4 regions of the Pulveribacter sp. genome follow, and region 1 is predicted to be linked to each of the others. Evidence: predicted binding sites of a transcription regulator. Region 1 holds the regulator's gene; each other region holds the start of a gene.
What was found. The regulator sigma-54, encoded in region 1, starts transcription at its own class of promoters, with help from an activator protein. The targets are predictions, from matches to a motif close to TGGCANGNAANCTGCTTT.
Positions count from the first base shown of each region.

Region 2: a site for sigma-54 is predicted at 1,837-1,854, ahead of RT282_RS14040 (P-II family nitrogen regulator). Genes of this name have one in related genera too.
Region 3: a site for sigma-54 is predicted at 1,902-1,919, ahead of glnA (type I glutamate--ammonia ligase). Genes of this name have one in related genera too.
Region 4: a site for sigma-54 is predicted at 1,707-1,724, ahead of RT282_RS15225 (pilin). Genes of this name have one in related genera too.

Region 1 is NZ_DAMATK010000001.1:235,507-239,411, reverse strand. It holds gene lptA (lipopolysaccharide transport periplasmic protein LptA) at 1-508, shown strand, start outside; gene lptB (LPS export ABC transporter ATP-binding protein) at 508-1,290, shown strand; gene RT282_RS01105 (RNA polymerase factor sigma-54) at 1,376-2,935, shown strand; gene RT282_RS01100 (thioesterase family protein) at 2,949-3,392, shown strand; gene RT282_RS01095 (IPTL-CTERM sorting domain-containing protein) at 3,556-3,905, shown strand, end outside.
Region 2 is NZ_DAMATK010000005.1:70,015-73,919, forward strand. It holds gene RT282_RS14035 (YifB family Mg chelatase-like AAA ATPase) at 202-1,746, opposite strand; gene RT282_RS14040 (P-II family nitrogen regulator) at 1,897-2,235, shown strand; gene RT282_RS14045 (ammonium transporter) at 2,268-3,557, shown strand; gene RT282_RS14050 (SMP-30/gluconolactonase/LRE family protein) at 3,625-3,905, shown strand, end outside.
Region 3 is NZ_DAMATK010000002.1:1,029,217-1,033,121, reverse strand. It holds gene RT282_RS11135 (sterol desaturase family protein) at 1-169, shown strand, start outside; gene RT282_RS11130 (EI24 domain-containing protein) at 195-1,028, shown strand; gene RT282_RS11125 (molybdopterin-binding protein) at 1,025-1,849, shown strand; gene glnA (type I glutamate--ammonia ligase) at 1,970-3,385, shown strand; gene RT282_RS11115 (hypothetical protein) at 3,485-3,905, shown strand, end outside.
Region 4 is NZ_DAMATK010000007.1:53,874-57,778, forward strand. It holds gene RT282_RS15220 (hypothetical protein) at 1-767, opposite strand, end outside; gene RT282_RS15225 (pilin) at 1,076-1,645, opposite strand; gene RT282_RS15230 (FHA domain-containing protein) at 1,905-2,543, opposite strand; gene RT282_RS15235 (Stp1/IreP family PP2C-type Ser/Thr phosphatase) at 2,671-3,483, opposite strand; gene sucD (succinate--CoA ligase subunit alpha) at 3,729-3,905, opposite strand, start outside.

The DNA.
Region 1 (3,905 bases):
TGACGAGCTGCAGCAGACCACGGTGTTCACCGGCCACGTCGTCATGACCAAGGGCTCCATCGTGCTGCGCGGCGCACGCCTGGAGGTGCACCAGGACCCGGACGGCTACCAAAGCGGCATCGTCACCGCCGAGGCTGGCAAGCGCGCTTTCTTCCGGCAAAAGCGCGATACCGCGCCCGGCGCCCCCGACGAGTTCGTCGAGGGCGAGGCCGAGCGCATCGAGTACGACGGCCGCGCCGACGTGGTGCGTCTCATCCGCCGCGGCGAGCTGCGCCGCTACCGGGGCGCCACGCTCAGCGATGAGCTGACCGGCGCACGCATCGTCTACAGCAACGTCACGGACGTGTTCACCGTCGAGGGCGGCGCCCCCACGGCGAACACCAGCGCCGGCGGCCGCGTGCGCGCCGTGATCGCGCCGCGCGAGACGGCACCCTCCGCCGCCACGCCGGCCCCCGCTCCCGCCCCGGCACTGCGCCCCAGCAGCGAGCTGGGCGGCGGCAAGCAGTGATGGCGCCAGGCACGACGGGCGCCGCGCCGGCCGAGACCGCCCCCAGCCGGCTGCAGGCGCGCCACCTGCAAAAGTCCTACGGCGGGCGCCAGGTCGTCAAGGACGTGTCGCTGTCGGTGCAAAAGGGCGAGGTCGTGGGCCTGCTTGGGCCCAACGGCGCGGGCAAGACCACTTCGTTCTACATGATCGTGGGCCTGGTGCGTTGCGACGGCGGCGCCATCGGCATCGACGAGCACGACGTGACCAGCATGCCCATTCACCGCCGCTCGCGGCTGGGTCTGTCCTACCTGCCGCAGGAGGCATCCATCTTCCGCAAGCTCAGCGTGCAGGACAACGTGCGCGCCGTGCTGGAGCTGCAGCGCGGCGAGGACGGCCGCGCGCTGCCGCGCGCCGAGATCGAGCAGCGCCTGACGGGCCTGCTGCAGGAGCTGCGCGTGGAGCATCTGCGCGAGTCGCCAGCGCTGGCGCTGTCCGGCGGCGAGCGCCGGCGCGTGGAGATCGCCCGGGCCCTGGCCACGCAGCCGCGCTTCATCCTGCTGGACGAGCCGTTCGCCGGCATCGACCCCATCGCCGTGATCGAGATCCAGCGCATCATCGGTTTTCTGAAGGCGCGCGGCATCGGAGTGCTCATCACCGATCACAACGTGCGCGAGACGCTGGGCATCTGCGACCACGCCTTCATCATCAGCGATGGCAGCGTGCTGGCCCAGGGCACGCCCTCCGAGATCGTGGACAACGCCGAAGTGCGCCGGGTGTACCTGGGCGAGCACTTCCGCATGTGAGGGCGCAAGCTGCCATGGCCTGCCGCCGCGCACCGCCGATGCCGGCGCCGCCCATGACGGCGGCGGCGCACGGCGGCGCCGCCCGATGAACCGCCCCACGCTGGCCCTGCGCGTCTCGCAGCAGCTGGCGCTCACCCCGCAGCTGCAGCAATCCATCCGCCTGCTGCAGCTGTCCACTCTGGAGCTGGCCCAGGAGGTGGGCCAGATGCTGGCCGACAACCCCTTCCTGGAAGAGGCCGAGGATGGCGCGCCGGACACTATCGATTCAGTAGCTGCCAGCGCAGAACTGGCGCGCACTACAGGCCAACATGATGCCGAAGCGCCGGAAGGCGCCGCCGACCCCGGCCTGGACGCCCCCGAGCCCGCCGGCCTGCCCGACGCTCCAGAGCGCCTGGACTGGGAGGGCGAAGCCAACGGCCCCGACAGCGACTGGGGCAGCAGCGGCGACAGCCCCGCACGCGCCGGCAGCAGCGGCAGCGACACCGAGGGCGACGCCATCGACCTGGCGCGCAGCCACGAGACCCTGGTCGAGCACCTGAGCCGCCAGGCGCTGCTGCTGCGCCTGTCGCCGGAGGAAGCGGCGGCGCTGGCGCTGCTCATCGGCTCGCTGAACGACGACGGCTACCTGGAAGAACCCCTGCCCGCCCTGGCCGACAGCCTGCTGGGCGAGCACTGGGAGCACGAACGGTACGAGGAGCTGCTGCACCAGCTGACTCTGGCCCTGGGCCTGCTGCAAAGCCTGGAGCCCACCGGCGTGGGCGCGCGCGACCTGGCCGAATGCCTGACGCTGCAGCTGCAGGCCCAGCTGCAGCAGGCCGGCCCGGCCGATGCACCCACCGTGCAGGCTGCGCTGGCCATTTGCCGACAGCCGCTGGACTGGCTGGCCCGGCGCGACGTGCGCCGCCTGTCGCAGGCCTGTGGCGCCAGCGAGGCGCTGACGCGCGCCGCCATCGCCCTCATCGGCCGGCTGGAGCCGCGCCCGGGCCGGCGCTTTGCCGACGTGCAGCAGTTCGCCATGGTGCCCGACGTGATCGTGCGGCGCATCGGCAGCGGCACGCAGCAGCGCTTTAGCGTGCAGCTCAACCCGGCGGTCATGCCGCGCCTGCAGGTGCACGAGCAATACGCCGGCGCGCTGCGCGCCCACCGCGGCAGCCAGGGCCACCCGCAGCTGCAGGCGCGGCTGCAGGAGGCGCGCTGGTTCATCAAGAACGTGCAGCAGCGCTTCGACACCATCCTGCGCGTGTCCGAGGCCATCGTGCAGCGGCAAAAGAGCTTCTTCGTGCACGGCGAGCTGGCCATGCGCCCGCTGGTGCTGCGCGACATCGCCGAAGAGCTGGGCCTGCACGAATCCACCATTTCGCGCGTGACCACCGCCAAGTACATGGCCACGCCCCAGGGCACCTACGAGCTGAAGTACTTCTTCGGTTCCGGCCTGGGCACGGAGACCGGCGGCAACGCCTCCAGCACCGCCGTGCGGGCGCTGATCAAGCAGTTCATCGCCGCCGAGAACCCGGCCAAGCCCCTGTCGGACAGCAAGATCGCCGAGATGCTCAAGGAGCAGGGCATCGAATGCGCACGCCGCACCGTGGCCAAGTACCGCGAGGCGATGAAGATCGCCCCCACCAACCTGCGCAAGGCACTCTAGCAACCACCTCCCCATGGCCCGCATCGTCTTCGAGCTTCCCGCGCACTTCGGCTTCGCCACCGAGCTGCAGGTCTACATCAGCCACGTCAATCAGGGCGGGCACCTGGACAACGCCCAGCTGCTCAGCCTGGTGTCGGAGGCGCGCGTGCGCTTCTTCCAGTCGCTGGGCTACCCGGAGGCCGACGTGGCCGGCCTGTCCACCGTGGTCGGCGACATCGTGGCGCAGTACAAGTCCGAGGCCTTCCACGGCGAGACGCTGCGCGTGGAGATGGTGCCGCAGGACTTCAACCGCTATGGCTTCGACCTGGTGTTCCGAATGACCGAAACCACCCAGGGTCGCGAGATTGCCCGGGGCAAGATTGGTATCGTCTTCATTGACCGCGCCGCGCGCAGGCCGGCGCCCATACCGGAATCCATCCGCCTGCTGCTGCAGCAGCGCAGCGCGCCGGCACCCTGAAGGCGTAGGCGGCCGGGCCGCAAATTACCTAATTGAAGGAATGTTGCGAAAAGTCACATTCCGTTAAGATAGTCCGGCCGCGTGGGCTTGGTTTTAGTGGTTTTTGGGCTCTAGCCCTTTCCTGGCATGCGTTGGCAGCTACACAAACCATAGTAACCAACCCATGCACCCACCCATCCGAGGCCACTGGGCCGTCGCCCTGCTGTGCGCCGGCGCCCTGACACTTCCGATCGCCCACGCACGCGAGCTGGCGCCCATCGACGCACTGGGCGAGTCGCCCCCCGCCGTGCAGCGCAAGGCCGCGCAGGCCATGCCCGCCCAGGTGTGGAGCCTGTCGCGCGAGGAGCGGCTGGGCTTGCCCACTTTTGTGCAGCTGCGGCCCGCATTGGCCAAGTCCCGCGCCGCGAACGTGGACCCCGCTGGCGTCGCACGGGACGAGCTCAAGGCGCTGGCCAGCCTGTACGGCATCACCACGCAGGAGGCCGATGCCGCCGTGGTGCACCACGTGCAGAG
Region 2 (3,905 bases), on a different contig from region 1:
GGGAGGTGAGGTGAAAGACGGGAGCGCGCGGCGTGCACGCCAGGGCCGCAGGCCCCGTTATCGGCAGGTGCGGGCCATCGCTTGAGTGCCGCGCGGCTTCGGCGCGGCGGCAGGGCGGAGGCAGGCCCCGGCGAGTTTCAAGCAAAAAGTGGCTGCAGCGCCCGCCAGTCAAGCGCTGGCAGCTATGAAAAAGAAAGCACTTTAGCCGGGCGCGGCGCGCAGCACGCGCCGGTACTGCACGGCCTCGGCCACATGGGCGACGCCCACGGCCTCGCTGCCGGCCAGGTCGGCGATGGTGCGCGCCACCTTCAGCGCCCGGTGGGTGCCGCGCGCCGACCAGCCCAGGCGCGCGGCGGCGGTCTGCAGGAAGGCCCGGGCGGCGTCGTCCAGGTGAGCCCGCTGGTCGATCTCCTGGCCGGCCAGCGCCTGGTTGGCCTTGCCCTGGCGAGCCAGCGCACGCGCATGGGCGGCGGTCACGCGCGTGCGCACGGGGGCGCTGGCCTCGCCCGGCGGGGCGGCCAGCAGCTCTTCGGGTGCCAGCGCGGGCACTTCCACGTGCAGGTCGATGCGGTCCAGCAGCGGCCCGCTCAGGCGCGCCTGGTAGCGCGCCACCTGCTCGGGGCTGCAGCGGCAGGCGCGCTGGCGCGAGCCGGCGAAGCCGCAGGGGCAGGGGTTCATGGCCGCCACCAGCTGAAAGCGCGCCGGGAAGTCCGCACGCTGCGCCGCACGGGCGATGGTGATGCGCCCGCTCTCCAGCGGCTCGCGCAGCGCCTCCAGCGCGCTGCGGGCGAATTCGGGGAACTCGTCCAAAAACAAAACCCCCTCGTGCGCCAGCGAGATCTCGCCCGGGCGCGGCGGCGAGCCCCCGCCCACCAGCGCCACGGCGCTGGCGCTGTGGTGCGGGGCGGCGGTGGGGCGCTGCATCCAGCGCCCGGGCTCGAAGCGCCCGGCCAGGCTGGCCACGGCCGCGCTCTCCAGCGCCTGGCCGACGCTCATCGGTGGCAGCAGGCCGGCAAAGCGCTGCGCCAGCATGGACTTGCCCGAGCCCGGCGGGCCGACCAGCAGCAGGCCATGGCCGCCGGCCGCGGCGATCTCCAGCGCGCGGCGCGCACCGGCCTGGCCCTTCACGTCGGCCAGGTCCGGGCCGTGCGCGGCGGCCGGGGCGGCCTGCGGGCGCAGCGCCTGCCAGCCGTCGTTGTCGTCGTCCTCCTCCTTCTGCACCGGCTCGGGCAGGAAGCGCCGCACCACGTCCAGCAGGTGCCGCGCGCGGTGGATGCGCGCCCCCGGCACCAGGGCAGCTTCCTCGGCGCTGCCCGGTGGCAGCACCATGGGCACGGCTGCGCCGCCCTCGGCGGCCAGGGCCAGCGCCGTGGCCAGCGCGCCGCGCACCGGGCGTAGCTGGCCCGACAGTGACAGCTCGCCGGCGAACTCCCAGCCGGCCAGCCGCGCGGCGTCGATCTGGCCGCTGGCCGCCAGCAGGCCCAGGGCGATGGGCAGGTCGAAGCGGCCCGAGTCCTTGGGCAGGTCGGCCGGCGCCAGGTTGACGGTGATGCGCTTGTTGTGCGGGAACTCCAGGCCGGCGTTGGTGAGGGCCGAGCGCACGCGCTCGCGCGCCTCCTTCACCTCGACCTCGGCCAGCCCCACCAGCGTGAAGCTGGGCAGCCCGGGGGCCAGGTGCACCTCGACGGTGACGGCGGGCGCCGCCAGGCCCAGCAGGGCGCGGCTTTGCACCAGGGCAAGGCTCATCGCGTGTTTCTCCCTCGTTTGGTGCGCCGCGTGCACGCATGTGGTGCAGCGGGCCATTGATCTGCCCGCAATGTACCCCTGCGCGGGGCGTGGCACGGTCCCTGCAATGCAGGGGATGTATCCACATCATCCTTGCGAAGGAGCGCCCCCATGAAACTGGTCACCGCCATCATCAAACCCTTCAAGCTCGACGAGGTGCGCGAAGCCTTGTCCGAGCTGGGCGTGCAGGGCCTCACCGTGACCGAGGTGAAGGGCTTCGGCCGCCAGAAGGGCCACACCGAGCTGTATCGCGGCGCCGAGTACGTGGTGGATTTCTTGCCCAAGGTGAAGGTCGAGGCCGCCATGGCCGACGCCCTCGTGGAGCGCGCCGTCGAGGCCATCGAGCGCGCCGCACGCACCGGCAAGATCGGCGACGGCAAGGTCTTCGTCACCACGCTGGACGAGGTGGTGCGCATCCGCACCGGCGAATCCGGTGAACAGGCCCTGTGAGCGGGAGGAACACCATGATGATGAAAAAGCACATGTTTCGTGCCCCTTGCGTCCTGGCGCTGCTGGCGGTCAGCGTCCCCGTGCTGGCCCAGGCGCCCGCCGCCCCGCGCATCGACGCGGGCGACACCGCCTGGATGCTGACCTCCACGCTGCTGGTCATCCTGATGACCCTGCCGGGCCTGGCGCTGTTCTACGGTGGCCTGGGCCGCGCCAAGAACATGCTGTCGGTGCTGATGCAGGTGTTCGTGATCTTCGCCCTGGTCTCGCTGCTGTGGGCGCTGTACGGCTACAGCCTGGCGTTCTCAGGCGAGGGCCGTTTCGTCGGCGATTTCGCCAAGGTATTCCTGCGGGGCGTGAGCATGGAGACCTTCGGCGCCCTCCCGACCATTCCCGAGTACGTGTTCCTGTCGTTCCAGGGGACGTTCGCGGCCATCACGGTGGCGCTGGTCGTGGGCTCGTTTGCCGAGCGCATGCGCTTCGCCGCCGTGCTGGTCTTCGCGCTGCTGTGGTTCACCTTCAGCTACGTGCCCATGGCGCACATCGTCTGGGGCGGCGGCCTGCTGGGCGCCGACGGCGCGCTGGACTTCGCCGGAGGCACCGTGGTGCACATCAACGCCGGCATTGCCGGGCTGGTGGGTGCCTACATGGTGGGCAAGCGCATCGGCTACGGCCGCGAGGCGTTCACGCCGCACTCCCTCACGCTGACCATGGTGGGCGCGTCGCTGCTGTGGGTGGGCTGGTTCGGCTTCAACGCTGGCTCGGCCGGTGCTGCCAACGCCGCGGCGGGCCTGGCTTTTGTGAACACGGTGCTGGCCACCTCGGCCGCCACGCTGTCGTGGATTGCGGGGGAGGCGCTGCACAAGGGCAAGGCATCCATGCTGGGCGCGGCCTCGGGCGCGGTGGCGGGCCTGGTGGCCGTCACGCCGGCGGCGGGCTTCGTGGGGCCCATGGGTTCCATCGCCATCGGCCTGATCGCCGGCCTGGTGTGCCTGTGGGGCGTGGGCGGCCTGAAGCGCATGCTGGGCGCCGACGACGCGTTCGACGTGTTCGGCGTGCACGGCGTGGGCGGCATCGTCGGCGCCCTGCTGACTGGCGTGTTTGCCGCGCCCGGCCTGGGCGGCACGCAGGGCGCGGACTTCGCCATGGGGGCGCAGCTGTGGATCCAGGCCAAGAGCGTGCTGTTCACCGTCGTCTGGTCGGGCGTGGTGTCGCTCGTCGCCTACAAGGTGGCTGACCTGCTCGTGGGCCTGCGCGTGTCCGAGGAGGCCGAGCGCGAGGGCCTGGACCTGAGCAGCCACGGCGAGCGCGCCTACCACCGCTGAGCGCAGGCCCGGCGCGCTCTGGCTGACGGGTTTGGGCGCGGCCGGGCCGATGCCAGACAATGGTCCGATGACCGCTCACTGGACCTCCCTGGCTCCGTCCGCGCCCGCGCAGCTGGGCGAATCCCCCTTCTGGCACCCGCAGGAGCAGCGCCTGTACTGGGTGGACATCGCCGGCCGCGGCCTGCTGCGTGCGGCCCTGGACGGCGGCGCGCCCGAGCGCTGGGCCATGCCGTCCGAGCCCGGCTGCATTGCCCCCGCGCGGCGCGCCGGCCAGCCGGCCGGCCTGGTGGTGGCGCTGCGCGATCGCATCTGCCATGCGCCCGAGTGGGGCGGGTCGCTGACCGAGCT
Region 3 (3,905 bases), on a different contig from region 1:
GCCCTGGTGGGACATGCTGCTGGGCACGGCGGACTTCGCCCGGCGCTACGACCCCACGGGCGTGCGCGACCAGGTCGAGCCTGGCCGTGACGGCCGGGTGCGGGACTACGGGCGCGGCCTGTGGCAGCAGCAGTGGCTCGGGCTGCGACGCCTGTTCGGTGCCGGCTGACGCAGGCATAGCCAAAGCGGGCGCTATGCTTGCCGCCATGGGCCCGCTCATTGATTCCTTCTGGCGCGCCGCGGCGGGCTGCCTGTCGCCGCGCGTCATCCTGCTGTCGCTGCTGCCGCTGGCGGTGATCGCTCTGGTGGCGGCCGGCAGTGGCTGGCTGCTGTGGAGCAGTGCCGTGGCCTGGGTGCAATCGGTGCTGGAGAGCACGCATTGGCTCGCCTCCCTGTGGGGCTGGCTCGGCCACGTGGGGGTGGGCGACCTGCCCGTGGCGCTGGCGCCGCTGCTGGTGGTGATGGGCGCCACGCCGGTCATCGTCATCGTCTGCGTGCTGGCCGTGGCTGCCCTCATGACGCCGGCATTGGTGCGCCTAGTGGCCGAGCGGCGCTTTCCCCAGCTGCAGCGCAGGCATGGCGCCTCGTTGCTGGGCAGCCTGGTGTGGGCCACCGGCAGCACCATTGCCGCACTGGCGGCGCTGATCGCGTCCATACCGTTGTGGCTGATACCGCCCCTGGTGCTGGTGCTCCCGCCGCTCATCTGGGGCTGGCTGAACTACCGCATCATGGCCTTCGACGCCCTGGCCGAGCACGCCAGCCGGCCGGAGCGCCAGCTCCTGCTGCGCCGCCACCGCTGGCAGCTGCTGGCGATTGGCGTGGTCTGCGGCTTTCTGGGCGCGGCGCCCGGGGTGGTGTGGATCTCGGGCGTGGTCTTCGCCGCGGCCTTCCTCATTCTGGTGCCGGTGGCCATCTGGATCTACACCCTGGTTTTCGCCTTTTCCTCGCTGTGGTTCACCCACTACTGCCTAGCCGCGCTGCAGCGGCTGCGCAGCGAAGAGGCAGCTTCCGAACCCTCAACCCCATGACACCTCCAGCCTTCGGCCTGATCATCGTCGGCGACGAAATCCTCTCGGGCAAACGCGCCGACAAGCACTTGCCCAAGGTCATCGAACTGCTGGCCGCGCGCGGCCTGGGCCTGGCCTGGGCCACGTGCGTGGGCGACGACCCGCCGCGCCTGACGGCCCTGCTGGCCCAGGCCTTCGCGTCGGCAGACGTGGTGTTTTGCTGCGGCGGCATTGGCGCCACGCCGGACGACCACACCCGCCAGTGCGCCGCCGCGGCGCTGGGTGTGGCGCTGCAACCTCATGCCGGCGCGCAGGCGCTGATCCGCGAGCGCATGCAGGACATGGCGCGCGAGCAGGGTCAGCCCTTCGAGCCCGAACGCCCCGACAACCTGCAGCGCCTGCAGATGGGCGTGCTGCCGGCGGGCGCGCGCCTCATCCCCAACCCCTACAACAAGATCCCGGGCTTCTCGTGCGACGGGCCCGGCGGCGGCGCGGTGCACTTCGTGCCGGGCTTTCCCGTCATGGCCTGGCCGATGCTGGAGTGGGTGCTGGACGGCAGTTATGCCCAGTGGTTCGGCCGGGCACCGCAGACCGAGCACTCCGTGGTGCTCTACGGCGCGATGGAGTCGGCTCTGACGCCGCTGATGGAGCGCATCGAGGCCGCCCACCCCGGCATCAAGGTGTTCAGTCTGCCCAGCGTGGACCATCCCGTGCACGGTCGCCACATCGAGCTGGGCGTGAAGGGCGACGCCGCCCTGGTGCCCGCGGCCTGGCAGGCGCTACAGGCGGCTTTGCACCAATTTGGTGCAGCCCTGGGCCCTGAACTGGTGCGCCGGCGCTGATCCGCACCCCGGTTTGGCGCAGGCCAGCGGCACAATGGCAGGTTGTCGCCCCTGGCACGCAAAATGCAAATACCGTTTCGACATCCCCCTGGATGAGCCGTTCAACCCTGGAGAACCCTGATGGCAAAGACCGTTGCTGACGTGATGAACATGGTGGAGGAGAACGAAGTCAAGTTCGTGGACTTCCGCTTCACCGACACCCGTGGCAAGGAGCAGCACGTCACCGTGCCCGTATCCCATTTCGACGAAGACAAATTCAACCATGGCCACGCCTTCGACGGCTCGTCCATGGCCGGCTGGAAGGGCATCGAGGCCTCGGACATGCAACTCATGCCCGATGCGAACACGGCCAACATCGACCCGTTCTTTGAGGAAACGACACTGATCCTGCAGTGCGACGTGGTCGAGCCCGGCGACGGCAAGGCCTATGACCGCGATCCGCGCTCCATCGCCAAGCGTGCCGAGGCTTACCTGAAGGCCTCCGGCCTGGGCGACACAGCCTATTTCGGTCCGGAGCCTGAGTTCTTCGTGTTCGACGGCGTGCGCTGGAGCAACGAGCCCGGCCGCACCTTCTTCGAGATCGAAGAATACGAGGCGCCGTGGAACACCGGCACCAAGCTTGAAGGCGGCAACCGCGGCCACCGTCCGACGACCAAGGGCGGCTACTTCCCCGTGCCCCCCGTGGACAGCACGCACGACATGCGCGCCGAGATGGTGCTGATCCTGGAGCAGATGGGCATCCCCGTCGAGGTGTTCCACCACGAGGTGGCCGGCGCCGGCCAAAACGAGATCGGCACCCGGTTTTCCACCCTGGTGCAGCGTGCCGACTGGACGCAGACCATGAAGTACGTCATCTGGAACGTGGCCAACGCCTACGGCAAGACGGCCACCTTCATGCCCAAGCCCTACGCCGGCGACAACGGCTCGGGCATGCACGTGCACCAGTCCATCTGGAAGGATGGCAAGAACCTGTTCGCCGGCGACGGCTACGCCGGCCTGTCGGACTTTGCGCTGTACTACATCGGGGGCATCATCAAGCACGCTCGCGCGCTCAACGCCATCACCAACCCCGGCACCAACAGCTACAAGCGACTAGTGCCCGGCTTCGAGGCGCCGGTCAAGCTGGCCTACAGCTCGCGCAACCGCTCGGCCTCCATCCGCATCCCCTACGTGGCCAACCCCAAGGGCCGGCGCATCGAGGCGCGCTTCCCCGATCCGCTGATGAACCCCTACCTGGGCTTTGCGGCGCTGATGATGGCCGGCTTGGACGGCGTGGAAAACAAGATCCACCCGGGTGAGGCCGCCACCAAGGACCTGTACCACCTGCCGCCCGAAGAGGACAAGCTGGTGCCCACCGTCTGCCACAGCCTGGACCAGGCGCTGGAAGCGCTGGACAAGGGCCGCGCCTTCCTGACCAAGGGCGGCGTGTTCTCCGATGGCATGCTGGACGCCTACATCGAACTCAAGATGGCCGAGGTGCAGCGCTTCCGCATGGCGCCCCATCCGGTCGAGTACGACATGTACTACTCGCTATAAGGCGGTTTTTTGCGGCGGAATGTGATTAGGGGATACTCGCCCGCAACGTGCCCGTGCCCTCCATTTGGTGGCACGGGCCCAGCGAGGACCACTCTTTCCATGAAGCACACCCTGATCCTGATGACCCTGGCCTGTGCGGCGCTGACGCCCGCCTGGGCCCAGGACCGCATCTACCGCTGCGGCAACGAATACACCAACAACGCCAGCCAGGCCAAGGAGCGCGGCTGCCGCCTGGTGGAGGGCGGCAACGTCACCGTGCTGCAGGGGTCGCGCCCGGCCTCGGCCGCCGCGCCCGCCGCAGCGCCCTCGGGCGGCGCGGCCGCGGCGTCGCCGGCCAATGCGCCGCGCGTCAACGCCGCCGACCAGCGCGCTCGCGACTCGGACGCCCGCGCCATCCTGGAGTCCGAACTGCGCAAGGCCGAGGCGCGGCTGGCCGAACTGCGCACCGAATACAACGACGGCTCGCCCCAGCGCACGGCGCTGGAGCTGCGCAACCCGCAGGGCTACATCGAGCGCACGG
Region 4 (3,905 bases), on a different contig from region 1:
CCGTCTACCTCCGCATGGCCCACGATGTTGAGGTCTTCGTCCAGTAATGCGATCCAGTCCAGCGTTTTACTGCTGACCAGCGGTAGGTATTTCAGAGAGTCGATGGGATAACCGGTGTCATGCGCAGCAGCGCTTAGGATGGAAACATCTTCAGGGCGTCGATGGATCAACTCGGCAAGTGGCTTGGCCCTTTGTTTCATGCCTTCGTGCCCTTTGACCCAAGGCATCCACCAGTTGGGCTGCATGGCAAGAGAAATACCGGCAAGACCCAACTCCACGCTGCGCATCAATTCTTCGCTGTTGGCGGGTTTGCGTGTGGCAACTGCCATCACGCCGTACCACGGCAGTCGCTGCATTCCTATTGGCGCGTCGGGCAGGGCGTCTCTTTGGACCTCGTTGGCGGTCACCACGACCAGCCGGTCCACCTCGAAAGCCAGAACCACCGGACGGGCAATCCAGACGCTGTGCATGCCATAAACCAAGGCCAATACCTGGATGGTACCCACGAGCGAAAAGTCCAGCAGACGCTCCCTCTCCGATTTATCAGGGTTGGCGAGCACGACGGTCAGCAACGGGCCACACACCACATCTACCCCCAGGATGAGCAGGTAGATATGGCCCACCTGCAACAGCGCCCAATAAGGCGGTGGATACCACATACTGAAGACTACGGCAGTCGACAGCAAAGCGACCGCAACAGAAATCAGCAGATGAATGGCTGTATGTCGGCTGGCGAAGGAAAGCCGCTCGGGGAGAAAGCGCATCATTCGCAGGATATAAAAAGGGGGCGTCGCATTCCCGTTATAAGTAGATGGTTGACTTAATTAGGGTCTGTCTGTAGTTGTCTGGGGCGTTAAGAGCCTCTTGGTCTTGTCCGCACAGAATTTATCGACGCGCTGACTGCGGGGTTAGTCATATTAGAGGATCTTGCTGAAGGCTGATGAGGGTAGGGCTTAAACAGGTCATGGTGCGGACTTTAGAGGGTGGTGGATTCGTCAGCTAAGTGGGCACCCTTTATTTTATAAGGCAATAAAGCAATAAGGGCGCCGAAGCGCCCTCATTTGGATTTTGTATTTTACTTCACAAATCGGCAGTTTGCAGGAACATACTTGAATACCTTGCTATCCTTGACGCCGCAACCCCATACCACAGGGGCACCCTGGATCAAAAGACCGGAAGGGGTCGCAGTGTTATTTACCGTTCCGGAACCGGGTGTCATGTAAATTTCATTTCCGCCAGCCACAGCCTTAATCAAAGCAGCACCAGGAGCACCGGTTGCAGTGTAAACTACAGTAACCATGCCTTCACCTGCGGCAGGGGCTGTCACGTTAGCGATTGCGGCGATTTTAATATCAGAAACGTTGGTGCCCGAAGTGTATTCATAACCATAAGTGGCTTCATTAGCGCCGGGCGGAGTTTGCGCGCCGTTGCCGCCATAAGCAATAATTTTGCCCGTCGCCACGTTTGCAAAGGATTCGGCTACTGCCGTCTTTGCGGCAGTGGCCAAGCTCAGGCCTTCAGAAATGCGAGCGCGGATAGTGTAGTCTTGATAAGCCGGCAGAGCCACAGCAGCCAAAATACCGATAATCGCCACCACGATCATCAGTTCGATCAGGGTAAAACCTTGTTGCAGGGTACGCTTCATAAATCCTCCTCGGATGGGTATTGAGATTCCCCACGAAGAAGCCCCGTGGGTTGCACTGTTTCAAGCAGCTTCCATGCCATGGCCGGCGGGAAGGCCGCAGGAGTTTGTTAGAAAATGTTGTCGCCCGGGTGCTTGCAGAGTGTCGTAGAGCTTCTGTCCGGCGACGCTGGAGTTTCAGTAAAAAGCGGCTTCAACCCTTGCCCATTAATCGCTGCCAGCTATCAATACAGAAGCGCTAGCCGACTCGTCTGCCCGCGCCTCACCCCAGCACGAACTCCATCTCCGTCCCCGCCAGCGCAATCCGGTCCCCCGTCTTCAATGGCACCGGCTCGCCACTGACTCCCGCCCCGTTCAGTAGCGGCATGTCCCCACCCTCCACATGCGCCAGCACATAGCCGTGGTGGCGCTTGGTGATAGACGCTACCGCCACCCCGGGCTTGCCAATGGTGGTGACCACTTTGGTCAGCGCCACCTCGCGCCCCGCAGCGGGGCCAGAGATGACGCGCACCGAGGCGCTCAAGGGGACAGCGATAGGAGCGGGGGCCGGCGCGGCGGGCGGCAGCATGCCGGGCTTCAGGAAGACGGTCTTTTCGTAGTCCGGCGCGGCCTCGTCGGCCAGGTAGCGCAGCTTGTACTTGCCCACCTCCACCGTGTCACCGCTGCGCAGGGCGTGACGCTTGATGGCTTGGCCGTTGACGAAAGTGCCGTTGGTGCTGCCCATGTCCTCCACGTCGGCGCTGCCGCCGGCGGACAACAGGATCACCGCGTGCTCGCCGCTGACGGCCAGGTGGTCTATGACGATGTCGTTGTAGGGGCGGCGGCCTATGCTGGTGCGTTCCTTGGTGAGAGGGACTTCCTTGATGACGACTCCGTCAATCGTTACGACCATTCGGGGCATGCTTGTTGTTCCTTGGAGTGCGGCGGGCGGGCGCGTAGGCTTGAAAAGGCGTTTAGTTCGTTGCTCTGGACCGACCGTGGGTCTAAGCAATTTCCGGGCGCAATTTGTGTATAAAAGTTCGCTAAAGTTACGGATGGCCGCGTAACAGGCGGGCGACGATGCCGCCGCGCCGCATGTCGGCGGCCGGCCCCGGGCCGCTGGCCTGGGCCAGCACCACGCTGATGTTGTCGCGCCCGCCCAGGGCGTTGGCCAGGGCGACCATGCGGCGCGCCTTCTCGGCCAGGGGCAGGGGTTGACGGGCCAGGTGGGCCAACTCGTCGTCGGGTATCAGATCGGTCAGGCCGTCGGAGCACAGCAGGTACAGGTCGCCCGGCTCCACGGCAAATTCATTCACTTCCAGCGGCGCCACGGGCTCCACGCCCAGGGCGCGGGTGACCAGGTTGCGCATGCCGGTGCGTGCGGCCTGCTCGGGGGTGAGCAGGCCGGCGTCGATCTGCTCCTGCAGCCAAGAATGATCGCGCGTCAGCTGCTCCAGATTGCCTGCGCGCAGCCGGTAGCAGCGCGAATCGCCGATGTGGCCCAGCACCAGCTGGCTGCCTCTGAAGATGCCTGCCACCAACGTGGTGCCCATGCCTTCGTATTGCGGGTTGGACAGGGAGGCGCCCAGGATGGCGTGGTTGGCCTGCTCCACGCAGGAATCCAGCCGCTCGCACACCTCGGCGGAGCTGGCGCCCTGGGCTTCAGGGGCCTCCAGCCAGCGGGCCAGCTCGGCGCCCACCTGATCGATGGCCATGGCGGCGGCCACTTCGCCGGCGTTGTAACCGCCCATGCCGTCGGCCAGAAGCACCAGGCCGGCAGCCTCGTGGATGGCCACCGCGTCCTCGTTGTTGGTGCGTACGCGACCGGTGTCGGTCAGTGCGTAGAACTCGTAGCTCGGCATGGTCAGGAAGGAAGCGCGGAGGAAGACTCGGCGTCTTGGATTTGTTGCGTTATGTTACTTCATGGCTACACACTGCTCGCCATGAAGATGCGTCATTTTTGTCACGCGGTGCGTGCATTTGTGTCTGCAGTATCCGGGCGTTCAGCAGGCAGAAAAAAAGCCAGCGGGGCCGCTGGCTTTTTTGTTCTGACATGGCGCGATGCATATTGGGGGAGCGTCACGCCAAGCCACGTGAGGGCCCTGGTTTACAGCAGACCCTTGAGGATGCGGCCCATCTCCGACGGGTTGCGCGTGACCTTGAAGCCGCACTCTTCCATGATGGCCAGTTTGGCGTCGGCCGTGTCGGCGCCGCCGGAGATCAGCGCGCCGGCGTGGCCCATGCGCTTGCCGGGAGGGGCGGTGACGCCGGCGATGAAGCCGAC